4 regions of the Vibrio sp. E150_011 genome follow, and region 2 is predicted to be linked to each of the others. Evidence: predicted binding sites of a transcription regulator. Region 2 holds the regulator's gene; each other region holds the start of a gene.
The links. Region 2 encodes CRP, which controls carbon source genes, mostly activating them, when cyclic AMP is high. Its sites were predicted from a motif close to TGTGANNNNNNTCACA; they were not measured.
Positions count from the first base shown of each region.

Region 1: cdd (cytidine deaminase) is a predicted target of CRP. The motif match lies at 3,678-3,693, and genes of this name have one in related genera.
Region 3: mlc (sugar metabolism global transcriptional regulator Mlc) is a predicted target of CRP. The motif match lies at 3,124-3,139, and genes of this name have one in related genera.
Region 4: ACE1OE_RS02880 (glycogen/starch/alpha-glucan phosphorylase) is a predicted target of CRP. The motif match lies at 2,502-2,517, and genes of this name have one in related genera.

Region 1 is NZ_JBHFOL010000009.1:98,425-106,513, reverse strand. It holds gene ACE1OE_RS15010 (glutathione S-transferase family protein) at 9-656, opposite strand; gene sbcB (exodeoxyribonuclease I) at 929-2,350, shown strand; gene ACE1OE_RS15000 (CidA/LrgA family protein) at 2,500-2,865, shown strand; gene ACE1OE_RS14995 (CidB/LrgB family autolysis modulator) at 2,865-3,551, shown strand; gene cdd (cytidine deaminase) at 3,806-4,693, shown strand; gene purT (formate-dependent phosphoribosylglycinamide formyltransferase) at 4,853-6,028, shown strand; gene ACE1OE_RS14980 (thiopurine S-methyltransferase) at 6,175-6,828, opposite strand; gene ACE1OE_RS14975 (RelA/SpoT domain-containing protein) at 7,059-7,835, shown strand; gene ihfA (integration host factor subunit alpha) at 7,917-8,089, opposite strand, start outside.
Region 2 is NZ_JBHFOL010000011.1:45,736-53,824, reverse strand. It holds gene ACE1OE_RS16330 (aspartate aminotransferase family protein) at 1-479, shown strand, start outside; gene astA (arginine N-succinyltransferase) at 561-1,580, shown strand; gene astD (succinylglutamate-semialdehyde dehydrogenase) at 1,673-3,130, shown strand; gene ACE1OE_RS16315 (2-oxoadipate dioxygenase/decarboxylase family protein) at 3,141-3,932, shown strand; gene crp (cAMP-activated global transcriptional regulator CRP) at 4,003-4,635, opposite strand; gene ACE1OE_RS16305 (phosphoribulokinase) at 4,880-5,749, opposite strand; gene ACE1OE_RS16300 (YheU family protein) at 5,982-6,194, opposite strand; gene ACE1OE_RS16295 (hydrolase) at 6,251-7,237, opposite strand; gene ACE1OE_RS16290 (aminotransferase-like domain-containing protein) at 7,234-8,089, opposite strand, start outside.
Region 3 is NZ_JBHFOL010000002.1:294,935-303,023, forward strand. It holds gene ACE1OE_RS04520 (sodium-dependent transporter) at 1-449, opposite strand, end outside; gene ACE1OE_RS04525 (outer membrane protein) at 927-1,520, opposite strand; gene cydH (cytochrome bd-I oxidase subunit CydH) at 1,692-1,784, shown strand; gene ACE1OE_RS04535 (patatin-like phospholipase family protein) at 1,793-2,965, shown strand; gene mlc (sugar metabolism global transcriptional regulator Mlc) at 3,215-4,444, shown strand; gene ACE1OE_RS04545 (chemotaxis protein CheV) at 4,563-5,501, shown strand; gene ACE1OE_RS04550 (error-prone DNA polymerase) at 5,843-8,089, opposite strand, start outside.
Region 4 is NZ_JBHFOL010000001.1:693,782-701,870, reverse strand. It holds gene malT (HTH-type transcriptional regulator MalT) at 1-2,216, opposite strand, end outside; gene ACE1OE_RS02880 (glycogen/starch/alpha-glucan phosphorylase) at 2,779-5,232, shown strand; gene malQ (4-alpha-glucanotransferase) at 5,329-7,506, shown strand; gene glgB (1,4-alpha-glucan branching protein GlgB) at 7,852-8,089, shown strand, end outside.

The DNA.
Region 1 (8,089 bases), on a different contig from region 2:
AGTGGCCATCACTCAGACAACCGAAACGGTATAAGGCTAATCCCTTCAATTCCACAAACAGCCGCGATGGTTGGGTGCCAAGATAATCTTTCTAGGTATTGCCCTAGATAGCGATATTGCATTGGAGACGGAGAAATCGTTAAGGCCCACTCAGAGAGCATAAACAAGAAAAAGTCACAAGCTGAAAGCTGATCACCAAGTAAATACTGACCTTTACTGAGTTGCTCATCGATGATGGTTAAGGCTTCTCCAATCCTCATATCTTGTGCAGCAATAATGCTGGCGATCGCGCTAGAATCCACGGTGTGTCTATGAGGGTAATACCGCACCATCAATTCAGCTTGTAAGGTGTTCGTTAAAAACATCATCCATTGAAAAAACAATGGTCGCTCAGTATCCCCAACTTTAGGTAGTAAGGTTTTTGATGGATATTTTTCGGCTAAATGTACACAAATTGCTGGGCTCTCGAAAATCGGTTGCCCATCATCGACAAGGGTGGGAATACGACCTGCGGGGTTTAATCTCAGGTAATCTGCCGATTTATGATGCTGGTTATCTCTATCGACGAGAATTAATTCATACGGCACATCCAAGTGATGCAAAATAAAATGAGGCGCTAGAGACGCGTTATTAGGATAGTAATAAAGTTGATACACGTTAGTTCCTTAACTGAGGTTCATGATGGGAGGATGCCTCAAATCCACTTAACCATAACGCATCGCATTTAACGTGTGAAGCGGCGAAGAGTGAGAATCTGATGATTATTCACACAACTACTCACCCATTTATTCAAGCATTTAGTCATCACCTTAGAATAGGGCTTTTGGCGTTTGCCTTAAACCTAACGCAGTGGTCTAATAGTTAAATCAGTCGTATCCCTATATCTGTGCTCTAACGCGCATCCTGATAGGAACAAAGGAAAGACCCCATGTCTCAACACGAACCCTCTTATTTCTTTTTTGATTATGAAACATGGGGCATTAGCCCTGCTAAAGACCGTCCATGTCAATTCGCTGGTGTTAGAACCGATATGGATTTCAACATTATAGGCGAACCCTTAGTCATTTACTGTCAACCCCCTTCTGATTATCTCCCCTCTCCAGAAGCAGCGTTGATCACCGGTATAACACCGCAAATCTGCATTGAAAAGGGATTACCTGAACCTGAGTTCATCAAAAAGATCCATCAAGAGTTGGCGACACCAAATACGACGAACCTGGGCTACAACAGCATTCGCTTCGATGATGAAGTCACACGTTATACCTGCTACCGCAACTTTATCGATCCTTACGCGTGGAGCTGGAAGAACGGCAATTCACGCTGGGATTTATTGGATTTGATGAGAACCTGTCATGCACTGCGCCCGCAAGGGATTGAGTGGCCAGAGAATGCGGACGGCTTTACCAGTTTTAAGCTAGAGCACCTTTCCATCGCTAACGGCATTGAACATGCAAATGCTCATGACGCAATGGCTGACGTCATCGCAACCATTGAACTCGCCAAAAAAGTGAAAGCGGCGCAGCCAAAACTGTTTGATTATTTTTACTCGATGCGCCAGAAACGTAAACTAAACGAACTGGTTGATATTGTTAACATGACTCCGCTTATGCATGTCTCAGGTATGCTTGGACGCGAGTGTCAATACACCAGTTGGGTTGTGCCTATTGCTTGGCACCCAACCAATCAAAACGCTGTTATTGTGGCTGATTTAGCAAAAGATCCACAACCTATCTTAGATTTAACAGTAGAAGAGTTACATACTCGCCTCTACACGAAACGGGACGACCTTGCCCCAGATGAACTTCCAGTACCACTGAAATTAATCCATTTAAATAAATGTCCAATCTTAGCCCCAGCTAAAACACTGACCGCAGACAACGCAGAAGCAATCGGCATCGACCGCCAACAATGCTTAGCAAACTTGGCTCTGCTCAAAAAGAACCCTGAGATTCGAGAAAAATTGATTGGCTTGTACAATATCGAACGCGAATTTGATAATGATAACGACGTTGATACTCAGCTTTATAGCCAGTTTTTCTCGCCGTCCGATCGCGCAGCGATGGATATCATTCTTGAGACCGACCCTAACAACCTTTCAGCGCTAGACATCAGCTTTAGTGATACAAGAATTGAACCTTTACTGTTTAGGTATCGTGCTCGACATTATCCTTGGACGCTTGATGAAACCGAGCAACAAAAGTGGGCCGGCCACTGTCGAGAATTTTTCGAGAGCCGGATTGAAAAATATATGTTCAACCTAGAAAATCTGGTGATGGAAAACGAATCTGATGAGAAGAAACTCACCGTATTGAAATCGGTGTACCGCTACGTTGAAAAATTAACGTCTTGAGCGTCCTTCCCTTCTTGCTAAACATGAGTCTGAAGGGAAAACAATTGCTACCAAAGCGTTTACGTTAGCCTTTACAACTCATTCATTTCCACTTTCAAATTGGGCATAACGTGATTTGTTGTTTGCCCAGCGCCGTCGAAGAGAATGTCATGATAAAAACTGTGCTTCACTACATCTTATCTTTTGCCTTAATTTTTGCCGCTTTGTTTGCCGGTAATACGATCCAAAGCCTGCTCGATGTCTCTATCCCGGGCAGTGTTTTCGGCATGCTGTTACTCTTTACATTAATGGCGACGGGGATTCTTCCCGTCAAAGCCGTTCAACCGGGTGCGCACGCTTTTATACGCTATATGATCCTTTTGTTTGTTCCCGTTAGCGTGGGGTTAATGAACCATTTCGATACGCTTATCGATAATGCACTTCCAATCCTTGCAAGTGCAGTCGGCGGCACCATGATCGTCCTCGTTTGTCTATCTGTATTTTTAGACAGATTTCTTAAAAAGGGGAATAAATAATGTGGATATTCGCGACAATTATCGTGTTCTTTATCGCTCGATTTATTGGACAAAAAGTCAAAAACCCGCTGTTCAACCCATTATTGATAAGTATCGCCATCCTTATTCCAACATTGCTAATTTTTAATGTGCCCTTCGACACTTACTATCAAGACAACGAATGGATAAGTTATCTATTGCAACCAGCCGTGGTTGCCCTAGCCTACCCTTTGTATGAACAACTGCCACAAATTCGCGCAAATTGGCGCATCATTATCTTAGCTTGTGGGGTAGGCAGTGTAGGCTCTATGTTTACCGCGTCCGTTATTGCGGTTTGGCTAGGTGCTGACATGCAATTAGTCGCGAGCTTATTAGGTAAATCCGTTACTACACCAATCGCAATGGAAGTCTCAAGTCATTTAGGTGGTGAGCCTGCGATCGCCGCTATACTTGTTTTATTGGTCGGCTTATTTGGTGCGATCTTGGCTTACCCTTTATATCAATTGCTCGGCGTCACACACCCGATTGCAAAAGGACTGACTATGGGCACCGTTTCCCACGCACTTGGAACCGCAACATGCGCCGAAAAAGATCCAAGAGATGCCGCTTTTAGTTCATTGGCCTTGGTTATTTGTGGGATAATAACCTCAGTGTTAGCACCTTCGTTTTTTGCCTTCGCTCTCTGGTTAAATCACGTTTTGGGCTAAGCGAGTATGGTGATTACGTCACTATCTGAGCGCAATTACGATTTTGGCTCACTTACTGTTCTGGTTGAGCTAGGTATCTTGCTAGATCGTTGCTGCGCATCTTGATGCACCAACAAACGAGCATTGCGTGATATCACTCTAATTATGCAAAATGAATCATTGTTGCACCATTAATTGTGACACAGATCGATATAAGTGATAATAAAGTTACATAGAATAAATAAAAACACTTATAGAAAATAAAGGGAACACGAATGACAGATCGTTTTGACTCTGTACTCAATGAAGCGCCAGCAATCATTAAGCAGTACTTAGAACCTATTGTCACCCATGAACAATTCGATGCGACGCTTAGCCCTAGCCAATTTGAAACGCTGCTTTCTCTTTCAGGGCTTGCCGATAATGAGCTGCGCCTGGCGTTGCTCCCTTTTGCAGCGGCATATTCCTATGCCCCTATTTCTGAGTTCTTTGTTGGTGCAATTGTTCGAGGTACGTCTGGTAAGCTCTATTTTGGTGCCAATATGGAGTTCCTTGGTGCTCAGCTCGGTCAAACGGTTCACGCAGAGCAATCGGCGATAAGTCACGCTTGGATGAAAGGTGAGCAAGGCGTCAAAGACATCACCATTAACTTCAGTCCTTGTGGGCACTGCCGCCAATTTATGAATGAATTGACCACCGCCCAACAGCTCGTCGTTCAGTTGCCTGAACGCGACGAAATGACATTACAGCAATACTTACCTGAAGCATTTGGTCCTGGGGACTTAGGGATCACTGATGGTTTAATGACGCCTCTTTCTCACGGTAAAGATATTAGCAATGTCAGTCTGTTAATGAAGCAAGCCGTTGACGCATTGAACCGTAGCCATGCACCTTATACTAATAATCTTAGCGGCGTTGCTATCAAGATGAACGATGGTCGTTTATTTCAAGGTGCTTATGCCGAAAATGCGGCGTTTAACCCTAGTTTACCGCCGCTACAGGTTGCACTTGCTCAGCTATTATTGGCGAAACAATCGTTGAATGATATTAGTCTCGTTGCTTTGGTTGAGATGGCTGACGGCAAAATTAGCCACCTAGCAGACACTCAAGCTACGCTAGAAGCCATTAATCCAGACATTCAGGTCGAATACGCTACTATTTAAGCAATAAATAACGTGCTTCCAAGCTGAAGCACGTCTGCCTTCCCAACTCAAAGTGATTCTCTTAATTACGGCATAAAACACGCGCGCAAACGATTGCTTTTTCTGTATAAATCAGTATTATTCACCGGAATTTTCCTGATTTATACACAAGGATCTAATATGTTTGGTACCGCAACGAATGAAAATGCTACCCGAGTGTTATTACTGGGCTCAGGCGAGCTTGGTAAAGAAGTCGCTATTGAATGTCAGCGTCTCGGATTAGAGGTCATTGCGTGCGATCGATATCCTAACGCACCAGCCATGCAAGTTGCTCATCGCAGCTATGTACTCGACATGCTAGACGGTGATGCACTTGAAGCGATCATCACAAAAGAAAAACCTGATTTTGTCGTCCCAGAAATTGAAGCTATCGCCACAGAAAAGCTGGTGGAACTTGAAGCTCAAGGGCTAAATGTTGTGCCAACGGCAAACGCCACCAAGTTGACGATGAACCGCGAAGGTATTCGTCGACTTGCCGCGGAAGAGCTCGGCCTTAATACCTCTCCTTATCGCTTTGCCGACAGCTACGAAGACTTCGTAAGCGCCGTAGAATACGTTGGTATCCCTTGCGTCGTAAAACCCGTAATGAGTTCTTCAGGCAAAGGCCAAAGTATCATTAAAAATCAAGACGATATCGATAACGCCTGGACGTATGCCCAAGAAGGTGGACGCACTGGTGCAGGACGTGTCATCGTAGAAGGTTTCATCGATTTTGATTATGAGATCACTCTACTCACTGTCCGTGCCGTGGACGGTGTGTCTTTTTGTGCGCCTATTGGGCACCGTCAAGAAGATGGTGATTATCGTGAATCGTGGCAACCACAAGTGATGTCTGAAAACGCGACTAAAGCCGCTGAATATACCGCTGAACAAGTGGTTAATGCGCTTGGTGGTTATGGTTTGTTTGGTGTTGAATTATTTGTAAAGGGAGATAAAGTCATTTTTAACGAAGTCTCTCCTCGCCCACATGACACTGGCTTAGTGACGCTCATTTCACAAGAAATGTCAGAGTTTGCACTTCATGTGCGCGCATTCACAGGCATGCCTATCAATCACATCGCACAGTATGGCCCATCGGCTTCTGCAGTAATTCTTGGGCAAGGCACATCAGATAACATTCGTTTTACCGGTGTATCTGAGGCGGTTTCAATGCCTCAAACACAAGTTCGTTTATTTGGTAAGCCTGATATTGATGGTCGACGCCGACTAGGCGTTTCTCTGACTCGCCGTAAGTCGATTGAAAGCGCTATCGATGATGCGATTGACAGTGCGAAGCACGTGAAAGTGGTTTACTAACCTAATTAGCGGTATGCACGGTTGTTACATACTGTACGATTGTCGCCCCCGCTGCTTTCCACCAACCTGAAACATGAATGCAGAGAGATAGTAGCCCAAATAGCCGCTATCTCTCATTATCATATCCAAACTAACCACTGATCAGACTATTTTAACGACTCAATTAGCCACACATCCTCACAGAAATGACTCAGCCCTTGTTTAATCCTTCGGTGTTCACTATCCGCTTCGTCTCTTGCTAAACGCGTCACACGAAAACCGTTATCGAAATAGTTTTCGACTTCTAGTTGCGGCACGCTATATGGCGGTCCAGCCATTTCGTCTTGAATATAATCCAAAGTCACCAGCAAAATCCGACCGCCCGGTTTAAGCACCTGCTTGAGTTTATCGATGTAAAGCAAGCGCATATCCGCAGGCATGGCAATTAACGCCGCCCGATCGTAAATCAAATCAACACTTTCTATTGGCGCTGTAAAAAAATCCCCGACATAAATATTAAGCTCATCAAACTGATACAGCTCAAATTGATGGTTAAGTGTTGTGACGAGTGGCGTATAAAAGTGTTCCGCAAAAAAAGAGCGGACCGCTATTTGGCTTAACTCAACTCCTTGTACGTTATCGTGACGCTGCGCCAACCAAACCAAATCTTCTGACTTACCGCACAATGGCACAAATACAGATTGCTCACGGGTCGGTTCTAATACTGGCCAATGTTCTATCAAAAGTGGGTTCACATCCTCAAGATGAAAACCAATTTTGTTTGCTGCCCATTTATTGTGCCAAAGCTCAAAGTCGTTCATTTTAGATTCATTTTAGGTGTGGATAATGGTTAACGTAGAGTTTACAGATTGAGGACAAAAAGTCATGTCTAGCTGGGGTATTATTTCTATGAGACAGGCATCACAATTTGCTTAAAGACCTTAACAACTGACTTGGTAACCAAATAACTGTCCCCATATCATAGTTAGCACTACTCCAAACGTTATAGCACTTTTTTTACACCGTTTTTGTAACGTAACCAGGAGAGAGCATGAGCATGTTTTTCCGTGCCGCAGCACTAACGCTGTTGGTACTCAGCCGCGCACCAGCATTTGCGGCTCCGCTTGATGAATCCAACTCTAACCAGACAAAAGGGAACCAAGAACAAAACCAAATAAGTCCATCGAACTTTAAACATAGTCTCAGTGGCCTTTATGGTATTAACCCTGTCGATACCGATGTCGCGCAACCGCATGCGGATTTTGATGTGTTGTACAGCAAAGCCCATCAGGCTCAACATGAGTTAGAATCGTTGTGTAAAAGCACAGCATTACTGACTCAAACTGACGCACAATTTTCAGGTGTTAAATCGTCAGAGCGCGCTCTGGAAAAAATCAATACTGAGTTAAACGGTGAAGTAAACCAAATTACCGATTTGGCTCGAGCGACCATCGTCGCAAATGATGTATCTTCATTGGTCAGTGCATTTGAAGCCCTCAGCCGAGAGGCTAAGGTCGTTAGAGTGAAGAATCGATTTAAGTCCCCTAACCCATCCGGCTATAGAGACCTTAATCTTTTAGTACAACTTCCTAAAACGGGTATTGTCGCGGAGGTTCAGCTGCACTTAAAAGCCATTGCAGATGTTAAGAACGGACCAGAACATGACCTTTATGAAATTATTCAAGGTATTGAGCGAAATGCAGCTACACACAATCGTTCTTTGAACGACATTGAAACGGCTCAAATTACTAGCCTACGCCGCCAATCCATGGAGCTGTATCAAAATGCATGGCAACCTTATATCACTACGCATATTCAAGCCGCGTAATTACGCTTAATGACAGTAATAACATCATCACCAGAAACAAAAAGACCACGCATTGCGTGGTCTTTTCGTAACAATCAAATATTAATCTAGTTTGATGTTTTCAACACGAGCCTTCAGTTTTTGTCCTGGACGAAACGTCACGACACGTCTAGCGGAGATAGGGATATCTTCTCCAGTCTTAGGGTTGCGACCTGGACGTTCGTTTTTGTCTCGAAGATCAAAATTACCGAAACCAGACAGCTTTACCTGCTCGC
Region 2 (8,089 bases):
TAACCCCAGATATCCTCAGTACGGCAAAATCTCTTGGCGGTGGCTTCCCAATTGGTGCCATGCTGACCACAAAGGAATTGGCGGCGCATATGAAAGTGGGCACGCATGGTTCAACCTACGGGGGTAACCCATTGGCTTGTGCCGTCGCGGAAGCCGTGGTTGATGTGGTTTCTTCTCCGGAAGTCCTTGCCGGCGTTGCTGAGCGCGAGGCTTGGTTCCGCGATGGGCTTAATGCTATCAATGATAAATACGATATTTTTTCTGAGATTCGCGGCAAAGGCTTGTTGCTTGGCGCTGCGCTTAACGAACAGTGGCAAGGGCGCGCTCGTGATGTTCTTGTCGCCGCTGGCGCTCAAGGCTTAATGGTTTTGGTTGCTGGTGTCAACGTGGTTCGTTTTACGCCATCACTTGTGATTACCAAAGAAGAAGTGGAATCGGGTCTAGCGAAACTAGATAAAGCGATCAGTACTTTAATGTAAAAGTACGTTGGTGTGCTACTCGTTTGAAACCCTCTCTTGGCTGTGGATGTACCAGGAGAGTTTGCGTCGGAGGGATTATTGATGCTTGTTGTTCGTCCTATTACGATGTCTGATTATGACGCCTTGCACACGTGCGCGGTAGAATCTGGTCACGGCTTCACGTCTCTTCCAGTAAATGAAGAGCTGCTTTCCAATCGAATTACTCACTCTGAATACAGCTTCAGTAAGACCGATGTTACCTCGCCAACCGATGAAGGTTATCTGATGGTTGGTGTCGACAGTGAAACCGGTGAGGTTGCTGGTACCACCGGTATAGAAGGTGCGATTGGTTGGGATGTGCCGTTTTACTCTTACCACATTAGTACTGTGGTTCACTCCTCTCCCAAACTGGGCGTTAACAACACCGTTAAGCTGCTCACCTTTGGCAATAACTACACCGGATGCAGTGAAATTTGCACCTTGTTCCTAAGGCCTGATTATCGTGTTGGCCTTAATGGTCGCTTAATGTCTAAGTCACGATTTCTGATGCTGGCAGAGCACCCGCAGCGCTTCTCTAAAACGATTTTTGCAGAGATGCGAGGCGTATCAGATGCTGAAGGTAATTCACCATTTTGGAAGTGGTTACAAGAGCATTTCTTCTCGATTGAATTCACCATGGCAGATTACCTGACGGGCATTGGTAAGAAGGGTTTCATTGCCGATCTTATGCCTAAGTTGCCGATTTACGTCAATTTGTTGAGTAAAGAAGCGCAAGCGGTGATCGGTCAGGTGCATGACAATACCAAACCCGCGTTGAAGTTGCTCGAGAGAGAAGGCTTCACCTGTCGAAACTATGTGGATATTTTTGATGCTGGCCCGACCGTGGAGTGCGATCTACAAAATATCCAAGCGATTAGGAATTCATTCCGAGCCAAGGTATCGATCTCAGAGCACGCCAGTTCACAAGATTATCTTATTGCAAATACGTCATTTGAACACTTTAGAGCAACAGCCGCGAAAGCCGCTTATGACGCAGAAAGCCAGCGTGTCTTGTTAGCTCCAAGCGTGGCCGAGGCCTTGAACCTTTCTGAAGGTGATATGGTACGTATGCTCGCTCAGTAACAGGCTCTTGATGTTTATCCCGCCACGTTTGGTTATTTTTCGTGGCGTTGAAGACAATGCTCCAACCATTTTTATATGTTAAGGAATTCTCGATGACTCAATGGATCGCAGGACAGTGGGTAGCAGGACTTGGTGAACAATTTCATTCATTGTCACCTTACAATAATGAGGTGGTTTGGCAGGGACAATCAGCCACACCGGCGCAGGTTGAGTCCGCGGTTAGTGCCGCAAGACAGGCGTTTATCTCTTGGAAAAAAACCTCGTTTGAAGCGCGTGAAGCCATTGTATTAGCCTTTGCCGAAAAGCTAAAAGCGCGCAGTGAAGAGATTGCTATAGCGATTGCTAAAGAAACGGGGAAACCGTTGTGGGAAACTCGAACGGAAGCGGGCGCGATGGCCGGTAAGATTGCGATTTCCATTCGAGCCTATCACGAGCGTACTGGTCGCTCACAGCGAGAAGCGGCGGGGAACCAAATAGTCCTTCGTCATCGCCCTCTTGGTGTTATGGCAGTATTTGGGCCTTATAACTTCCCAGGGCACCTGCCCAATGGCCATATTGTTCCAGCGTTGCTGGCAGGGAACACGGTTGTCTTTAAGCCTTCTGAACAAACGCCACTAGTGGGTGAGCTTGCCATGCGGATTTGGCAGGAAGCAGGGTTGCCAGAAGGGGTTATTAACCTAGTGCAAGGCGGTAAAGAAACCGGCATTGCTTTAGCTGATGCCAAAGGTATTGATGGCGTGTTGTTTACTGGCAGTGCGAATACTGGCCATGTCCTACATCGTCAATTTGCCGGTCAGCCTGATAAAATGCTGGCGCTAGAGATGGGGGGCAACAACCCATTAGTTGTCAGTGAGGCGTATGGCGATCTTGATGCAACGATCTACACCATCATTCAGTCTGCTTATATCAGTGCAGGGCAACGTTGTACGTGCGCCCGCCGATTGTATGTTCCCTTTGGCGATAAAGGTGACCAACTTGTTGAAGCCCTGGTCGCCGCGATAGCAAAAATACGTATCGATGAGCCGTTTGCCGATCCGGCACCCTTCATGGGACCACAAATATCCATACAGGCAGCACAACACATCATACAGGCTCAGTCCGCACTGCAAGCCTTAGGCGGCAAGAGTTTGGTTGAGTCACAGCAGCGACAGGCGGCATTTGTGACGCCAGGGTTGATTGATGCGACCACAATTGATGTATTACCTGATGAAGAATATTTTGGCCCGTTGTTGCAGCTTGTACGCTATGAAACGCTAGATCAAGCGGTTGAACTTGCCAATGATACCCGTTTTGGTTTATCCGCAGGACTTATCTCAACCAATGACGACGAGTGGTTGTATTTTGTTGACCATATCCGTGCTGGTATTGTGAATCGTAACCGTCAGTTGACGGGCGCGAGCGGTGATGCACCATTTGGTGGCCCTGGTGCATCCGGTAACCTGAGGCCGAGTGCTTTCTATGCCGCAGACTATTGTGCCTATCCGATGGCATCGATGGAGGGAGACGAAACGATTCTTCCAGCGACGTTAAGCCCAGGACTCGATCTCTAAGGAGCAACATATGAAAGTTGAATGGTTATTTGAGCAACTGTGGCAAGATTATACGACGCGCCTGTGTCCATCCGCCGCGAAAATTCAGGGGTTGCTGAAGGAGCAAGAAGCACTGATTAATGATCACATTGCCTTGCGCACCTTTAATCTTGACCCTGTTGGTATTGAGACATTGGCCAAGCCTTTTCTTGAGCTTGGTTACCAGCAAGGAGGCGAGTATGAATTCAAAGCTAAAAAGCTGTCAGCCATTCATTTAGAGCATGCAGACAACACGTTACCTAAGGTTTTTATTAGCGAACTGTGTGTGGAGCAGTGCTCACCCGAGCTACAGGCCATTGTGACCAAGCTGGTGGATCAAGTTGATAGTGAGGCCGTATCGTCGGCAGATTTTCTGTTTGGTGGGCGTCTGTGGACGTTGAGCTGCGAAGATTATCAAACACTGGCGCAAGAAAGTGAGTATGCCTCTTGGCTTGCCGCTCATGGTTATGGTGCAAATCACTTTACCGTGAGTGTGAATCAGTTGCAGCGATTTGAAGACGTCGTGGCTGTGAATCATTATTTGCGCCAGGCTGGTTTTGAGATCAATGAATCAGGTGGTGAGGTCAAGGGATCACCTGAGGTGTTACTGGAGCAATCATCGACCATGGCTGACAAAGTATTGGTGTCGTTTTTAGGCGAAGAGAAGCGTGTACCTGGAGGTTTTTATGAGTTTGCTAAGCGCTATAAAATGAATAATAACTGCTACTATCAAGGGTTTGTGGCAGCGTCTGCGGATAAAATTTTTGAGAGTACCCATCAATAAATAGACTCACCCTTTCGCCATAAAAAAAGCCACCTTGCGGTGGCTTTTTAATTATTAGTAACGTTAGATATTAACGCGTGCCGTAGACCACAATAGTCTTACCATGAGCAGAGATAAGGTTCTGCTCTTCCAGCATTTTAAGAATACGTCCTACTGTTTCACGAGAACAACCAACGATCTGGCCGATTTCTTGACGAGTAATTTTGATTTGCATGCCGTCAGGGTGCGTCATTGCGTCAGGTTGTTTTGCTAGGTTAAGTAGCGTCTGAGCAATACGACCAGTTACGTCAAGGAACGCAAGGTCACCAACTTTCTGGCTTGTCACTTGTAGGCGACTTGCCATCTGAGAAGATAAGCGCATGAGAATATCTGGGTTAACTTGGATAAGTTGACGGAATTTCTTGAAAGAAATCTCAGCCACTTCACAAGGTGATTTAGCTCGAACCCACGCTGTACGTTCTTGGTCTTCTTCAAATAGGCCTAGTTCACCGATGAAGTCACCTTGGTTAAGGTAAGACAAGATCATCTCTTTGCCTTCTTCATCTTTGATAAGTACTGCTACTGAACCTTTTACGATGTAGTAAAGTGTTTCAGCCTTCTCGCCCGCATGGATTAGCGTGCTTTTTGAAGGGTACTTGTGAATATGACAATGTGAAAGGAACCACTCTAGCGTTGGGTCGGTTTGAGGTTTACCTAGAACCATATTTCTTACTTCCTCTGCAGGGTATGCTTGCTGCTTTCCATATATTATAGCAAGTCCATTGTGTTGAGACTCACTAGCATAAAAGCACTTTGAAGATGGCGCAAGCGATCTTCTGTTTCAAAGAAATAGTATCCTTTTTTGCGCGGACTTTCTTGATTTTAATCGTGTCATCAGACCATTTTCCTATACAAAACTGTGCACATGATCACGGTATAAAAAATCATCTAAGTTTAGGCGCAAAAAACTAACCTATTTTCCCTGTTTCTATTAGCTGCTGTAGTATAGGACGGACAATTAATTCCATCGCAAAACTCATTTTCCCGCCCGGTACGACGATGGTGTTATGACGTGACATAAAGGAACCGTCAATCATTGAGAGTAGATATGGGTAATCGACATTCTTAATGCCCCTTAAGCGAATGACGACGAAACTCTCATCGAGACTTGGGATTCCCTTCGCATTAAGTGGGTTCGACGTATCAACGGTGGGGACGCGTTGGAAGTTGATATGAGTACGCGAAAATTGTGGTGTGATGTAGCTGAGATAGTCGTCCATTGACCGTACTATGGAATCGGTCACTGCTTCTCGAGAGTGTCCACGGTCACGTGTATCGCGAACAAATTTTTGGATCCACTCCAGGTTGACGATTGGAACCATGCCAATCAAGAGGTCAACGTGCTGAGCGGCATTAATGGCACCATCAACAACACCACCATGTAACCCTTCATAAAATAATACGTCAGAGTTTTGGGGTAAGTCTTGCCAAGGCGTGAAGGTGCCCGGCATTTGATTGTATGGGACCGCTTCGTCGAATGTATGTAGATAGCGACGAAATTGGCCGACGCCATTTTGTCCGTAGTTTTTAAAAAAGGTTTCAAGTGCAGGAAAGTCATTGGCTTGAGGGCCAAAGTAACTGATGTGCTTACCCTGTTCTTTTGCTTTGCGGATCTCGACATCCATCTCTGGGCGAGTAAAGCGATGGAAGCTATCGCCTTCGATAAACGCAGGTCTGATGTTCATCATGTTGAACATCTTGCGAAATGCTTCTGATGTTGTCGTTGTTCCAGCTCCTGAGGAGCCTGTCACCGCGATGATAGGGTGTTTCGCTGACATAACACTTCCTGTGTATTTTTAGTATTCATATCCCGATAAGCTGGGAAATGTTGTTTATGTATGGTTTATCTTAATCTGGGCACGAGCTTATCATGAGCGATTCAATCTATAATTGACGGCAAACGTATCGTTAACGGTAAATATGTAGTTAACGGTAAACGTATAGCTACCATCAACTATTTACTGATAAGCAGAGGCTTACTATAGCACCTCATAGCCAAAGGCGAGATATTTACAACGAGTTACGCATCTTGATGTCGACCGTTTCGTGTAATTCAGAAAAGACAATGACGGCTTCTCCCGATTCTAGTTGGCTTCGTACATGTGCAAGTTTATCGGCTAGAGTGTATTCGCTTTCACCGTAATCGGTGCCTTCACGCAATACAAATTCTTGAATCAAATTATCGAGTGTTTCCGATGCGATCTGCTGCCATGGGATAATCATAAATACCTCTCTCTTCTATGATGGTGAGAGTATATCAGAGATGAGCCCGACAGGAGTTATTCAGCAAGGTGTCGATAATAACTTGGCAATACTTCTTCAAGCCAGAAAACGGGTTTGCGCCAGCTTCCAGATAAAAAGCCGACGTGCCCACCTTGTTCGAGTAAACGATAGCTTAGATGAGGGGTCAGCTCATAATCAGGAATCACCTCATGATTCATAAATGGGTCGTCTTTAGCGTGGATAAACTGCGTAGGGATGACGATATCGTTCAAGCGTGGTAGTGCAGAACATCGTTGGTAATAGTCATCAGCGTCCTTAAAGCCGTGAAGTGGCGCGGTAATTAAATCATCAAATTCATAAAGCCTTTTCATTTCTTTTATTCGAGCGGCGGTTAACCCTAATGCCTCGCTGAGTAGGTGAGTTTTTAATAATGCATTTTTCTTCATCGAAGAGAGTAGGTAGCGTCGATATAGTTTGGAAAAACCTTGTTCAATACGGCTAGAGCACGCTGCGAGGTCTAAGGGGGCAGAAACAATCGTCGCACTATCGAGCTTGGTATCTGTCTTATAATGGGCGAGATAGTTAGTCAACATATTGCCCCCAAGGGATATGCCTACGGCTACCTTTTTGGCATTTGGGTAGCGATGATCCAAAAGCTCAATGAAGTGTCTTGCATCCCCGATTTCACCAGAATGATAGGCCCGAGCCAGACGGTTTAGATTGGGACCACATCCTCTAAAGTGCATCATAACCGCGAGCCAGCCTTGTTTTGCGAAGGCGTGCATCAACCCATTGGCATACGGGCTATTAAAGCAGCCTTCTAGTCCATGAAAGAGGACAAAGACCGGCTTATGCTTTGCCTTATCACTGTGGGGATCTTCACTCCATGCCAGTTCAACAAAGTCATCATCGGGGGTCTCAAGCGTTTCCCACACGGGGTCAAACAAGGAACGACGACGGATGAATCGAGGTATCAAGGTTTGAATATGCGGGTTACCGAGTCCCTTGGCGGCGATAAAAGGTTGTAGTGTCGGTGTGTTCATAATGTGAATTCACTGATTGGGTTTGATAATAATAGTGTATTGAGCTTTTCTACGCCGCTCTCTAGCTGTTCGATCGTTTGGGGGGAGCTTAATGAAAGCCGAACCGCAGGAATGACCGTTCCGCCCGGAGGGGCAAACAACTCTCCAGACTTAACAATGACACCTAACTCTGCCGATTTTTGAACAAATTCACTGAGTCGCCACTGCTCAGGTAGGGTTAACCACACATGAAAACCACCGCTTTGGTAGCGCATGTTAAAAGCACCGAGAACGCGCTTGGTGATGGCCAGTCGCTGACTCATTTCATTATGAATGGCGGTGATATTGCGCTCTGCATCGCCAGATAGCAACATTTCACAGGTGAGTGCAATCAGCAAAGGGCTGATCATCCAGCTGTGGTTTTGTAGAGACAGAACAAGTTGTGGGTACAATTTTTCTGGCGCACTGAGATAGCCGACACGTAACCCAGGTGCTAAGCATTTTGAAAAGGCGCCAATATAAATGACGGTTTCTGGTGCCGAGTTTACGAGTGGTGCTGGGGGCGAGTTGAGCAACAAGCCGTTAATGTCATCCTCAATGATATAGACATTGTTGGCTTGGCATAGTGCGATGATAGCCTGGCGCCTTGCGGGTGACATGATAGCAGTGGTTGGATTTTGCAGTGTGGGTGTGAGGTATAAAAAGCGCGGAGAATAGCGCTTGCAGCATACCTCGAGCGACTCCGGTGTGATCCCTTCATCGTCCATTTCAACCCCTTTTAATGTGAGCTGATTTTGCCTTGCAAGTGAGATGACACCGGGGTAGGTGTACTGCTCCACCAACACCGTATCACCCGGACGAGTAAAGGTATCA
Region 3 (8,089 bases), on a different contig from region 2:
GCGATTTTCCACTGAATCGACCCTAGACTAGTCGGTGAATTGTCACCAAGTTGTAGGTATTCGCTGAAGAAAAATGCATTAGTGTCTGTGCCCCAGCTTTGGGTGAATGACATGCCGAAATAAGAGATAGCCCAACCGATTACCGCGACATAATAGACAGCGATTGTGGCCGCTACCCCTACCTGAAACCAACCAAGCCATTCAAATTTAGAATTTATTTTACTCAGTGTTTTAGGCGCTGAACCGCGATATTTTTGTCCCATACTGAATTCAAGAATCATGAAAGGGATACCAGCGGTAATCATGGCGAATAGATAAGGAATAAAGAAAGCTCCGCCGCCATTCTCATAAGCCATGTAAGGGAATCGCCAGATGTTACCAAGTCCGATTGCTGATCCTACTGCGGCTAGAATGAATCCAGCTCGAGATCCCCATTGTTCGCGCTTCATAGTTAACTCCTTTTATACATTGTCTGCGATATAAAATGCTATTCAATGAATAGAGTGCTATACCAATAATTGAATGACTATTTACTTGGTAAGCATAATGTTCGATTGTGTAATGTGAAATTTATGGTTTTTAATTCTGTTTTAAGTTGTAAAGCACGCCGATTCCACCTGAATTATTAAACCACCAGTGGTCAATACTGAAACTTTCGACTATGCATTAAAATAAGGTTACCCATCTTATAGTTGATTAGCAATAGATTACGTCTGGGTAGGTTTACTTGCTGCTTGGCGGTAAACACTAATTTTTATCTAATTTATGGTTTAATTAACTTAATGTGAGGTGTGTTGCAATTATAAGTGATGAGGTAGAGTTTAAAGTTAGTCTAAACAACTTTTAGGTTTTTTAGATGGAGTCACTAAATAATGTGCTACTCACCAATATAAATTCCGGGAGGAAGTCGTGGATAGAGGTTGGCACTAAAATTTTGCTGAAATGCCAATATTTGTTTGGAATTGGTTCATCCACTGGGTATTGAAACCGATGAGGCAGCTGGTCTCTGTTGTCGGTAAGTTGCATACGGATACCGTTTCGTTGTCGACAACAGTGCCTTGCCAGCGTGCTTGTCCATTGATAAATAAACGCTGAGTGAGTTGATATTCCACGCCACCGTAAATACTGGCTGCAAAACCTGTTTGAGAGCGAGTCCATTGTGCTGATATATGAGAGGCGCCGATCCCGGCGCCGATATAAGTGATGGTTTTGTTTGCAACAAGGTATTCAGCGCTACTCTGAAATTGAAGGTATTGTATTGTTGTCTCAAGATTTAGGGTATCAAGTGACGAATTTTGGTGAGAATAAAATAGTCCCATTCGACCATTTTTTACCGGAAATTCGATCGCTAAAGCGAGGTGTGTTGAAGCTGATATATCATATTTATTGTTATTTTCGTCCTCAGCGGTCCCCCCAACACTGGCTCCAATAAACGGAGTTAAAATGACACTAGCAAATACAGGATAAGGAAGAATTAAAACAAAAATAAACCGAAATGATTGCAGAATGAGCGATACCATGACATGTCCTTACCGTTGCTGCTATTGGAGCTTGATTGGCTAGCTGTATGAATCAAATTGTACTAACGTTTAAACATAGTGTGACACTAACATCATAATTTTGAAGTTGTTATTTCTGCAATGCCATAGTGTGTCACAATAGTAAATGTAATGTTACATTCTGGAGGTTGTATGGAATTTGATATGAAAATGGCGCTGGGGATTGTTACGGTCGCATTAGGCATTATTTTTGCCTTTGGTTTTACTGCAATTCTGGCCGCTTAATTATAACGATGAAGAATACCGGTGTGGTAACGGATACCCATGCTGCTTGCGATGTCGCGCGTCTTGCCCAATATGTAGCAGGAAAAACAGCGCTGGTTGCGCAAGGTGGTGGACAGCGTGGGATCTTTACCTCAGGGGTGCTCGACTCTTTTTTATTGTCTAATTTTGATCCCTTTGATGAATTTTATGGTACTTCCGCAGGTGCCTTAAACTTGTGTGCATACCTGTCTCGTCAACCTGGATTAGGCCGATCATTTCTTCTGGATCTGACTACGGATCCAAAATTTTTTAATGTATTTAGTTTCATTCGGAAAAAGCAGTCTCTCAATTTGGAGTGGGCACTCGATCAGTTATGTGAGTATCCCTACAAACTCGATATTGATATGGGACGCAGAGTCATTGGTGAGCGGCGTGCTTATGCCGCGGTCACCGATGCCTCTACGCTTAAAGACCATTATTTGCCTATGCTGAAGCAAGACTGGTATTCCGTCATGATGGCAACGAGCGCTATCCCTAATCTCTTTGAAGGCACTGTGGCGATTAATGGACAAGAGTTTATTGATGGGGGAGTATCGGCATCGATCCCAGTGCAAGAGGCATGGCGGCAAGAAAACCGAATGATCGTTGTGATTCGAACAGAGGAAAGTGATAGTGGCGTTGAACCGATTATCGTAGACGAAGAGCGCATTACTGAGTCACCCGCTTGGTTTCGCGAGTCTTTAAACAGTGTGCAACTTCAATGGCAGGATAAACTTGAGCAGTGGTCTAAAGATTGGAATGGTTTTTTTGATCTTCAATTGAGTAAAGCAGTGGCTCAGAAACATTCTCAGCATCTAAATATGATCAATGGTGGGCGCTGGTTGTTTGGTGGCGCTGATATTTATCGGTTAAGTCATCTCTTTGGTGAAAAATTTGATGCAGGCTTGGCTGATATGTTGATGGTGCACTATCAAACTTATTCACTTACCAACACGTTCTTGTCACTTCCACCGGATGACTGCTTTATTGTTCAGATTGCACCAAGTCAACCGTTAAAAACATCGTCGCTAATGAGTGATAAAGATGATATTTTGCATGATTATCAGCTGGGTTTAAAAGCGGGTTTTCGATTTATTGAGCAGTATCAAGGTGTGACTAAAGGTAAGAAAGCCTCTGATTTATTCAGTGATGATCGAATATAATACTAGGCGTGCATTGCGCTTATTAATCGAAGTAAAAAAAGTGGTTCATCAATTGCAACTCTCCTCGTTTTGACCTTGTGAAATGTAGTAAACTTTCATGTTTCTAGTCCCAATGATGGCGTGTAACATGACTTGCACCCCAAAGTTCACCCTATATGCGTGATGTTTGTCACGGCGATTCATTAAACTACTTCACAATTACTTCGCAAAGTAAAAAAATTGCTAGGTTGTTGTTTTTTGGAGTGCAAGATGTACATGGCTCAACCTGGGCATATCGACCATATCAAGCAGGTCAATGCTGGTCGTGTGTATAAATTAATAGACCAATATGGGCCTATTTCGCGTATCGATTTGTCGAAGCTAAGCGGTTTAGCGCCGGCAAGTATTACGAAAATTACGCGAGAACTTATCGCTGCACACCTCATTCATGAAACCGTGGTTCAGGAAGCGATCAGTCGTGGTCGCCCTGCTGTTGGTTTACAGACCAATAATCAAGGTTGGCAATTTTTATCGATGCGTCTCGGACGTGGGTACCTCTCGATAGCTCTTCATGAGTTAGGAGGGGATGTGCTTATCGATACCAAAATAGAAATTCATGAAGTTGATCAAGAAGATGTCGCTGCACGCCTTCTGTATGAGATCGAGGAGTTTTTTGAAACTTATAACGATCAACTCGATAGGGTTACCAGTATCGCGTTGACGCTCCCGGGATTAGTGAACACTGAGCAAGGCGTTGTTTTGCAGATGCCGCATTATAACGTTGCTAACTTTCCGATTGGCTCTGAGATATTTAACGCTACAGGATTGCCTGTCTTCGTAGCCAACGATACGCGTGCTTGGGCGTTAGCTGAAAATCTCTTCGGTCACTCTCAAGACTGTGATAACTCGGTTCTAATTTCTATTCACCATGGTGTTGGCGCAGGGATTATTCTCGATGGCCGGGTGCTGCAAGGAAGACATGGTAATATTGGTGAGCTGGGACATATTCAGGTTGATCGTAATGGAATGGAATGCCATTGCGGCAACAAAGGATGCCTGGAAACGGTGGCAAGTTCTCAAGCTATTCGCCGTGAAGTGATACAAAGAATTGCCAATGGAGAAGCGTCGAGTTTGGTTGAGGCGTTAAATGATGATGAAGATGTGAGTGTTGAAGCAATCTGTGAAGCGGCCGCAAATGGTGACCCTTTAGCGGTTAATGTTATTGAAAAATTAGGCGATCACCTCGGATCGGCGATTGCTATTGTGATCAACCTGTTTAATCCTGAAAAAATATTAATTGGTGGCGTGATTAACCAAGCTAAAGACATCTTGTATCCTGCGATTCAGCGCTGTATTGAGCAGCAAAGCCTTCCTGCTTACACTAAGAATCTCAAAATAGTGGAATCTCGTTTTTATAAACAAGCTACCATGCCTGGAGCTGCACTTGTCAAACAAGCGCTTTATGACGGTGTACTACTTATGAAAGTCATTGAAGGCTAACCACTTTACCGTCTTTGCGATGCATCATAGTTTTCTACCTTTCGTCGCTAAACTTCTTGTCCATGGTGCCGATTACATGAGATAAGAATCTTCGTATGTGTTTTGCCAAGGAAGTCTCATGTCGAGCGTATTAAGTTCAGTTGATCAAAGAACGCAATTGGTGGGAGAAAACAGGTTAGAACTTTTATTGTTCAACCTGAACAGCCGTCAGACTTTTGCTATAAATGTATTCAAGGTAAAGGAAGTGATTAAGCTTCCTGTGCTTACTCAACTTCCCGGCTCTCACCCTAGCATCTGTGGTGTGGCATCACTACGTGGTGTCTCTGTGCCAGTTATTGACCTTCGTCGAGCTGTGGGTTTTCCTAGACCTGCGGAAGGGGGGGACCATAATCTTATTATTACTGAATATAATCGTACGGTTCAGGGGTTTCTTGTCGGTGAGGTTCGAAACATTGTTAATACAACTTGGACGGAAATTCAACCACCGCCTCGTACGGTTGGACGTGCCAATTATCTCACAGCGATCACCAAAGTTGAACAAGACCAATTAATCGAATTGGTTGAAATTATTGATGTCGAGAAAGTACTTGCTGAGATCATTGATTATGATGTGAGTATCTCAGAAGAGACACTGGATAAGGCCCTCTTACCTCATCTTGCAGGGAAAAAAATATTAATTGTTGATGACTCATCAACCGCTAGGAGCCAAGTAAAAGGCACTTTATCTCAACTCGGTGTCGAAATTATCGAGTGTTTTGATGGCGCGATGGCCCTTAGATTACTTAAACAGTGGTGCGACGAAGGTATTGATGTTTGCTCCGAACTGTTAATGATGATCACGGATGCAGAAATGCCGGAAATGGACGGATATAAACTTACTCACGAAGTTCGAAGCGACCCGAGAATGAGTCAGTTGTATATCACGCTCAATACTTCTCTTAGCGGTAGCTTCAATGACGCAATGGTTGAGAAAGTTGGTTGTGACCGGTTTATTTCGAAATTCCAGCCTGATCTGTTAGTCGACGTTGTACAGCAGCGGATGGGTCAAATATTATAATTTAGACTTTTTGCTCTATTTGCTTTGTTACGGATGAATTAATGTCATGTTATCATTCTTGTGTATTTATTGTGCTATTACGAATTGTGCTATTACGATAAGTACCGCAGATTATAAAACTACTGACTAAGGTTGTTCCATCAGAATGATTTGGCTAACTTCAAAAGTCATCATGACTTTAAGTTTACTGGTCTTCAAGGAATGGAAGAAAAGACGTACGGAAGCGGCAGTTGAAATAGATCGATAATTCAATGCTTGAAGCGTAGTGATAGCTTGGATTGAAAAGGGAGCATTTGCTCCCTTTTTCATTGTTTCTAGTTTACGTCCAGTCTAGTTTAAGGCTAGTGAAACTGCCGCGATTGAATGGTGAGTTTGGACAGTTCATGTGTCATGTCGGTGAGCCTACCGGCAATGATATGTGTGACGTTTCCCTCTCTTTCTAAAATCCCACTTATTTTTAAAATCTTAGCCGTTAAGTAAGCCTTTTTTTGTGCTTTCGCGGTTGCGCTCCAAACCACAATATTAATATTGCCAGTATCATCTTCCAAGGTAATGAATGTGACCCCAGCAGCCGTGCCAGGCGATTGCTTCCCCGTCACTAGTCCAACGACATTGACCATCGATTTATGAGCGTGCTGATGCAGTTCCTGCATACGTGTAAAGCGGCCTAGCGTACCTGCTCTATCAAGTAACGTAATTGGGTGTTGTCGTAATGAGACGTTTGTCGATGAAAAATCTTCAAGAACGTTATCTATTTCTGTTGGCGTATTGGGAAGCGCTTTGGATTCGTAAGGGAGCGATTGAAATAGCGGGAGATCATGTGCATTGTCCATCATGGCCCAGCGTGTCGAATAACGATCGCCTGAAATCGATTGTAAAGCGTCCGCTGATGCCAATTGTTCCAGCTCTTTCTTGTTGAGTCCCAATTGCTTAATTTGTGTTGGTGTAGTGAATCCTTCTTTAGGACGATGTTGAAGAATTCTCTTTACGCTTTCTTGGCTCAATCCCTTAATCTGTGTGAAGCCAAGGCGGATTGACAAGACGGTGTCTTGATGGTGAACGTTTTCGACTAAATAGTGGTGGTATTGCGAATGGTTGATGCATATCGGCAAAATGCTGACACCATGACGCTTGGCGTCTTGTAGTAGTTGAGAAGCACTGTAGAAACCCATCGGTAAACTATTGAGCAAGGAGGTATAAAAGACCTCAGGGTAGTAGTATTTCAGCCAAGCAGAACAATACGCTAATACGGCAAATGAGGCGGAGTGGCTTTCAGGGAATCCGTACTCACCAAAGCCACAAATCTGTTCAAATAAGCGTTCCGCAAAATCACGTTCATAGCCTCTTTCTAGCATGCCGTTGATGAGCTTGGAACGAAACGTAAAGATGCTACCGTTTTTTTTCCAAGCCGCCATTGCTCGGCGCAGTTTATCGGCTTCCCCGCCGCTAAAGCCTGCGGCAACCATGGCGAGTTTGATGACTTGTTCTTGGAAAATGGGCACACCAAGTGTGCGAGATAATACCTCTTCGACTTCCTTTGAGGGATAAGAGATAGCTTCTTCACCGTTTCTACGCTTTAGAAAAGGGTGCACCATATCCCCCTGGATAGGACCAGGACGAACAATGGCAATTTGGATCACGAGGTCGTAATACGTCGCTGGTTTTAGGCGCGGCAACATACTCATCTGTGCTCTCGATTCAATCTGGAATACGCCGACAGTATCGGCTTGTTGTAACATGCGATAGACATTCGCATCATCTTTTCGTCGAGTGATGCTGGCAATACTAAGGTCATGGCCATAATGTTGTTTGACTAATTGAAAGCACTTTCGAATGGCGGTCAGCATGCCAAGGGCAAGTACATCCACTTTGAGTAACCCTAAGCTTTCTAAATCATCCTTATCCCATTGAATGACCGTTCGTTCATTCATCGCAGCATTTTCAATTGGTACGAGTTCATACAATGGCCCGGATGAGATAATAAACCCACCGACGTGTTGAGAGAGGTGCCTCGGAAACCCCATGATATCATTGACTAGCTCAATAAAGTGTTGGCCTTTTAAGGAATCAGGTTGTAGCCCAAGTTCGATGATCTGGGCCTGCCATCCTGTACTATGGTCGCGACGATTGATATTTTTGATAAAGTAATCAAGCTGAACCTCTCTGACGCCAAGCGCCTTTCCTACGTCTCTTACTGCGCTTTTAAATCGATAAGAAATGACCGTTGCCGCCAGTGCAGCACGTTCTCTGCCATATTTTTTGTAAAGGTATTGAATGACTTCTTCACGTCTCTCATGCTCAAAGTCAACATCGATATCTGGCGGTTCATTACGTTCTTTACTAATGAAGCGTTCAAATAAAACTGAAATCTGTCGAGGATCCACGGAGGTAATATACAAGCAATAGCAGACGATGGAATTCGCGGCGGAGCCCCGGCCTTGATAGAGGATGCCTTGTCGCTTGGCAAACATAACAACGTCATGAATGGTGAGAAAGAAAAAGGGGTAGTTGAGTTCATCAATTAACCTTAATTCCTTTTCTATGATGTCTTCAATTTCATTAGATATTCCTTCAGGAAAGCGAGTGTG
Region 4 (8,089 bases), on a different contig from region 2:
ATCGCTTCTACAATGAGATTTCGATTCGTGTCAGTGACTAGGTTATAGGTCGCCGCTTCTTTCGCCAAAAACTGTAGCGTGGTTTTTGCTTCATCAAATTGCTTTAAGCAAATCTGAGCGCGAGCAATATTACGCCATTGCAGTTGTAAGAAATGGTTGCATGCGCTGTCGGGTCTGATCGCCGTCTCTAGCCATTGTTCAATCGCGTCTTGGTCGCCCCTTGCTTGCCAATACAGTAGCAAAGAAAGCGATGCGTTGGCTGTCCAGTCTACGTGGTAGGTTGACTGTTTCATCAGGTGTTGAATCTGCTCAATGGTCTTTGAAGCCTTGTCTAATTCACCCCGACCAATGGCAATGCGAGCGATCATTGAGTAGCTGTGTAAATGCTTACTTGGCTCATGCTTACCTAGGATATCTAGCCCTTTGTACGCACACTCTTCCGCTTCATCTAAGCGGTTCCAACACCATAAGATTTGCGCTCGGACACGAAGCAAGAACTCGTGCATTGGGACTTGGTGCAGTTGTTGTTCTTCGATCAGTCTAAACGCACTTTCTTGCACCTCATAAGCCGCTTGAACATAGCCTTGAGCAATTAAAATTTCACTTTGCTGAAGCTGTGCCCATAGCGCTTGGTGGTAAACATGATACTGACGCGCTAGCTTTTCGGTTTGCTGCATCATTGGCAGTGCGCGACTGAGTTGGCCCGTGACGTGGTTGACTTCACCAACGACCGAGGTGGCGACAATACGGCTGCGATAGACCGAATGATCCAGTTCACCTAACGCCAGTTCAGCCAGCTCAAGTGCTTTTTCTGGTGAGTTTTGATTAATGGCAACCTGAGCACGCAGCGCGTTGAATTCCCCATCTTCTTTTTGAGAACGCTCTACCTTGCGTAATGCCATCTCGCTATCGGATTTAGCAATCAGCTCACCGACTTCGTTATAGCGATGCTGGCTTTGTGCTAACCATGCTTGCAGCATACACAACCTCGGATGACTGTAGAGTTGATCATCCGTTAGGATTTGAATGGCCTCCTCCAGCGTAGCAAGCTCTCCTTGGTTAAACATTTTCCAACCAAACTCGTTGAGGATGGTCACGGTGAGTTCGCTATTCGCGGCTAATCTTGCATGCCTGAGCGCTTGATGGGGAACGCTTTGTTCTAACCAAGCTTTTGCCGCGGCGAGGTGAAGATCCAATTCTTGCTGCGGAATTCTGGCTTTACGTTCATGCGACAAGAACTCAGCAAACAAGTTATGGAAGCGAAACCAATTGTTTTCGCCTTCAAGCGGATAGATAAATAGACCAAAACGATTTAAAGATTCAATCATGCTGAGCGCGTCATTTCGTTTGGTTAATGCCGTGACCAGATCGTCATTGAAGTGATCTAAAACGGAACATTGCATTAAGAAATTACGCGTATCTTTATCTAGTAAATCAAACACTTCTTCGATCAAGTAGTCCCAAAGGTGAGCGTGATTAAACTGAGATATGGTTTCGACGGATTGTGCTAACGTTCGCTTTTGATGTTGAGCTTGTAGGGCAAACAGCTGCAAAGCAGAAGGCCAGCCTTCGACGTAAGTTCGCAAAGAGTCAGCGGTCTCATCATCGATATCATCCGCGAGACGCAGATTAAAGAAACGTGTGGTTTCCTCGGTATCAAACGCGAGTAATTCATTGCCGATTTCAATCATTAAATCGCGCACACGCAGGTTTGCAGTCCCTAGTGGCGGATTACCACGACTTGTCACGACCAATGTAATGTTATCGGGCATGTGCTTAAGGAAAAAACGCATGGCCTCATGGATGTCTTCATCGGTGATGAGGTGGTAATCATCGAGTACGACGTAGCATTCGTGGTGGTAGCTCGTCAGTTCTGAGAATACTTCTCCGAGTAGAGAATGAAGAGAGGAGAATTGACGGCGTTCTGCGAGTTTCTGAGCATTAGGACAGCTATTGTGCGTAGCTTTATTAATCGCCTGTAAGAGATAGTTGACGAAGCGGAATGAGTCGTTATCACTTTCATCGACGCTGTACCAGCCGACGTGAGGTTTGTCAGACAACCATTGTGCGGCCATGGTGGTTTTACCATATCCAGCAGGGGAGCGAAAAAGTACAAGCTTGTAAAAAGGGGCCTGTGAAAGTAGGTCCAAAACTCGTGGACGGACGATAGCGTTATGCAAGCGTCCTGGGCGAGTTAATTTTGAAGGAATCCACATAGATATTTCCTATCATTTTTATAGTTAGTGTCTTCGCTAATACTGAGCGGCCTCGATGAGGAAAAAGACACGAATTCTACGACTTTAAAGTTGCCTTTTTGATGTTAGGCGAGGTCTAGCTCTACAGTGTTTGATCAACGGCTAGATTTTGCTTTAAAAACAAACAACACGCCAACTACGCCACGAATTTGTGATCATTATCACGAATAGTTGTGTGCTGGTCGTACTGCTTGGGCGTCATGTATACAAAAAAACCGTCCGATTAGGTGAATTTTTTAATTCAATTGTGATCTCAGACTCAAATTTCGAATTCGATATGCACCTATTTAACCGTACAGTCTTAGTTAGCGATTACAGTGATTGTGACGCTGGCGTGATCGTTATCACCGGATAAAAGCCAAAGCCCAATTGAAATGGGATATTGATCACTCTCTGAAGGGGAGTACGCCCTCTACGCCCTCGTCACTCATCCTCCAAGGAGTCGGAAGTAGGAGGATGTTTATGGAGACGTCACCATGCACGATATGTGACAGATGGATAAAACTTAAAGTGAGATTTCTTAATGAAACCTGCGCAACAGAAAAAATTCAACAAAGCTTCTTTCCAAGACAGTGTTAAAAAGCATCTTTCTGCGACTTATGCGACGACAGTAGAAACCGCGACCGAGCGCCAATGGTATTTGGCAATGGGGCGCGCGCTGGCAGAGCTTACCACTTTTGACTTACTTGCAACGGAAGCGGACGACCGCATCAAGAACGCGAAAAGCGTTAACTACCTATCTCTTGAATTCCTAATTGGCCGCCTGACAGGTAACAACTTGATCAGCATGGGCCTGTATGAACAAATCACTCAAGCTATGAAAGAGTTAGGTCACAACCTAACGGATCTGCTTGAAGAAGAACGTGATCCTTCATTGGGTAACGGTGGCCTTGGTCGTCTTGCGGCTTGTTTCATGGATTCTTGTGCCGCTCAAGAATACCCAACAGTAGGCTACGGTCTTCACTACGAATACGGTCTCTTTAAGCAATCTTTCCAAGATGGTCGTCAAAAAGAAGCACCTGACGCATGGCGCGGTGTTGAAGGTTATCCGTGGGAAGTAGCACGTCCAGAACTGGCACAACAGATTGGTTTTTACGGCCATGTAGATGTTGAATACGTTGACGGTAAAGAAGTACGTACTTGGGTTCCAGGCATGGAAGTAAAAGCAATGCCGTGGGATCTACCAATTGTCGGTTACGAGTCAAGCACCGTTTACCCGCTGCGCCTTTGGGAATGTCAGGCCATTGCACCTTTCTCACTAGCAAGCTTCAACAACGGCGATTACTTCGAAGCACAGCACTCGCTAATCGATGCTGGTAACATCACGAAGGTTCTATACCCGAACGACAACCACGAAAAAGGTAAGACTCTGCGTCTAATGCAGCAGTATTTCCACTCAGCGGCGTCGGTTCGCGATATTCTACGTCGTCATGAAGCGGCTGGTTTTGCACTAGCGGATCTTCCTAAGCAGGAAACGATTCAGCTTAACGATACGCACCCAACGATCGCCATTCCTGAATTAATGCGCATCCTAATTGATGAGAAAGGCCTAACTTGGGACCAAGCGTGGGAAATCAGTGCCCACACATTCGCATACACGAACCACACACTACTTCCAGAAGCATTGGAGACATGGTCTGAATCTCTTATCAGCCGTCTGCTTCCTCGTCACATGGAAATCATCTTTGAAATTAACCACCGCTTCATGCAAGAAGTTCGCAAGATGTGGCCGGGTGATGGTGAGAAGCAAGCGAAGCTTTCTATCATTCAAGAAGGTTTCCACCGTATGGTTCGCATGGCAAACCTATGTGTGATTGGTTCTTACAAAGTGAACGGTGTAGCCGCACTTCACTCTCAACTGGTTAAGAAAGACTTGTTCCCAGAGTTCAACGAAATCTTCCCAGGTAAACTGACTAACGTTACAAACGGCATCACGCCACGTCGTTGGTTGAAGTTCTGTAACCCTGGTCTATCGAAACTCATTACTGACAAGATCGGTGCAGAGTGGCCGGCGAAACTAGAGCAGCTAGAAGGTATTGCTCAGTTTGCAACCGATGCAAAATTCCAAAAAGAGTTCATGGCGGTTAAGAAAGAAAACAAACAGCGTCTCGCTGATTGGGTTCAAGAGAACATGGGAATCGAGCTGGATACTAACGCGATCTTTGACGTTCAAATTAAACGTCTACACGAATACAAGCGTCAGCACTTAGACTTGCTACACATTCTCTCTCTCTACCACCGTATTCTTAACGAACCTGGTTTTGAGTGTGAGCCACGTGTTTGTTTCTTTGCAGCAAAAGCGGCGCCGGGCTACCACCTAGCGAAAGAGATCATCTTCGCAGTGAACAAGATTGCAGAGAAGATCAACAACGACCCTCGTATCGGCAACAAGCTGAAAGTGGTCTTCATTCCTGATTACCGCGTGAGCATGGCTGAGATCATCATCCCTGCGGCGGACGTATCTCAGCAAATCTCGCTAGCAGGTAAAGAAGCATCAGGTACGGGTAACATGAAAATGGCGCTTAACGGCGCGTTGACTATCGGTACGATGGACGGTGCAAACGTTGAGATTCGTGAAGAAGTAGGTGACGAAAATATCTACATCTTTGGCCTAGATGTTGATGGCGTTCAAGAAGTGAAAGCTCAGGGCTACAACCCTTACGACTACTACAACGCGGACCCGCTACTAAAAGCATCTTTGGATTTACTGCTAGGCGAAGAATTTACGCCAGGTAAACCAGGTTTACTTCGTGCAACCTACGATAGCTTGCTAGATGGTGGTGACCCTTATCTATGTTTGGCTGATTTTGCCTCTTACGTGCAAGCACATGAAGACATGGGCAAGCAGTATCAAGATCAAGCGGGTTGGGCGAAGAAAGCCATTCTAAATACTGCCTTGGTGGGCAAGTTTACGTCAGACCGTTCAATACGCGACTACGTCAACAATATTTGGAAGCTTGAAGCAGTAACTCGTTAAGCAACCTAAGCCAAGGCCTCGAGCCTTGGCTTTTACTCCTTATATCTATTAATAACCCTACCGTTTTGAAGGTAATGATGTCCTTCGGAGAGAGCGATGAAAGAACAAACAGCATTAAAGCAAGTTGCTGACATGGCAAGAATAGCCGACAGCTACGTGAGTGCGTGGGGCAGTGAAGCGAAAGTAGAAGACGATATTATTCTTCGTTTGCTTGCGTCTTTAGGCTATGACACGACTAATGATGAGACTCTGCTGAAGTCAGCAGAACGAAAACACAAGAAAGAAGTTCTAGAGCCAGTCCTAGTAGTGAAAGATGGCGATGCTATCGAAGTAGAACTTAACCTTGGTGTGAGTGCTCGTGAGAGTGACTTTAGTTGGCGCCTAGAAACAGAGCAGGGAGAAGTACTTGAAGGCTATCTTCAATCTCAGATCGTTCGTGATGAGCGCGCCGAGGGTGGCCCTTTAGTATTTTCGTTGCCAAGTGACCTCCCTTGGGGTTACCACAAATTGTACTTGGAACGTAAGCGTCGTAAAACACCTTATGAGATGACGTTGATTTGTACACCGAAAGCCTGTTTCAAACAACCTCAGATTGATCAAGGTAAAAAGCTTTGGGGACCGAGTGTTCAATTGTATACGTTGCGAACTCAGCATAACTGGGGTATCGGTGATTTCGGAGACTTAAAGCAGTTAGTGAGCGACATTGCCGCACGTGGTGGTGATTTTGTTGGTTTGAACCCAATTCACTCGTTGTTCCCTGCGAACCCTGAGGGCGCGAGTCCATACAGCCCATCGTCACGTCGTTGGTTAAATATTCTGTATATCGACGTGAGCTCTGTGCCTGAATTTGCATTGAGCGCTGATGCTCAACAACAAGTGGGCAGTTCTGAGTTCCAACTTCGTTTGCAAAAAGCACGTGATTCTCATTGGGTCAATTACACAGAAGTTGCGGCTTTGAAAATGAGTGTTCTGCCGCTGCTGTTTTCTCAGTTCAAATTGCGTCATCTAGACAAGCAGTCTGAGCGCGGCAGCCTGTTCCTAGATTTTGTGGAACAAGGCGGAGAAAGCCTCGTTCATCAGGCGGCATTTGATGCCATCCATGCCGACCTTCACGCGGAAGATTCGAGCGTGTGGGGATGGCCAGTATTCCCTGAAAAATATCGCCGTTTTGAAAATGCGGCGACACAGAAATACATCGCTGATAATCAGGACAAAGTTCATTTATACATGTACCTGCAGTGGGTCGCTGATACGCAAATAAATGAAGCGCAAGCACTCGCTGAAGAGAAAGGCATGGCGGTTGGTCTTTATCGTGATCTTGCGGTAGGGGTTGCGGATTCTGGCTCAGAAACATGGGCAGACAACGGTAATTTGGCTATGGATGCCAGTATTGGTGCGCCACCTGATATTTTGGGGCCACTGGGGCAAAACTGGGGGCTACCTCCGTTGAATCCACAAACGTTACGCGACACATCGTATGACCCATACATTGAACTGTTGCGCGCCAACATGAAGCATTGTGGATCATTGCGTATTGACCATGTGTTAGGGTTGTTACGTTTATGGTGGATCCCGAAAGGCGAGAACGCGACGAAGGGCGCTTATGTCTACTACCCTGTGGAAGATATGCTGGCCATTCTGGCATTAGAATCGCATCGTCATCAATGCAGTGTTATTGGTGAGGACTTGGGTACGGTTCCTGATGAAATTGTTGATATCTTGCGTGATGCGGGTGTGCATTCTTACAAGGTGTTCTTCTTCGAAACCGCTGAAGATGGTGGTTTTATTTCACCGAAGCACTATGCAGAACAGTCGATGTCAGCCTTGTGTACCCATGATATGCCAACACTACGAGGCTTCTGGCATTGTGATGATCTGAAAATGGGTCAAGACATTGGTTTATATCCAGATGAAGCACAGCTGAAAGAATTATTTAATGACCGCCTAGAATGTAAGCAAGGCATCTTAGATAGCGTGGCTTGGCACGGTTACCTACCAGAAGGTGTGGGTCGAGATGCAAGTTTAGTCCCTATGGATACGCACCTAAGTGAGGCACTGCAGCTGCATTTGGGCGCTGGGTCATCAACGCTGCTCAGTGTTCAACTTGAAGACTGGTTAGAGATGGATAAACCCGTCAATATTCCAGGCACCGTCGATGAATACCCTAACTGGCGTCGTAAACTGTCTATGAATTTGGACGAAGTTTTTGCAAAAGAAAGCGTCAATCGTATTGCTAAGAGCCTGTCTAAAGCGCGCTCGAAAGCCGGCGAATAACGTTTAATCCCTTTGGGTTATTCTTGCATTAATTGAGTAATAAAAAGCACAGTACTATCCAGATATCGCGCTGAGCGAGTTGGATGGCTGTGCTTTTTTGTGTTCAAAAAAAGAGATGTGCTGGAGGTGAACTCGAGCCGTTGACGCTGCGGTCCAGTTTATAGTGTAAATCCGATGCGATATAACATTTTGCACACAAAAATATCGAATGAATCACTTCCTGTATAACTGGATTTAAGTACAATGAAAATGCTGGTAGCCCGCCTTGCGCGGGCTTTTTTTATGATGTCTCTAATGCTTACATTATTACAATTAGGAGACAGATTTGGTCGAGGGAGATGAACGTTGAATAAAACAAGGCTTAAAAGACAAGATCAGGCGTATGAACGACTGTCGAATGCATCATTCGCAGACCCATTTTCGTTCTTAGGTCCTTATCTACAAAATGATGGTATTGCTCTGCGCACATGGATCCCCGGTGCAGATAGCGTCGCTGTCGTTTTGGAGTCGGGAGAACGTCTACCGCTTAAACGAGAAGCGGAATCCGGCTTTGTCTTAGAATCAGACCTCGATTTGAGATATA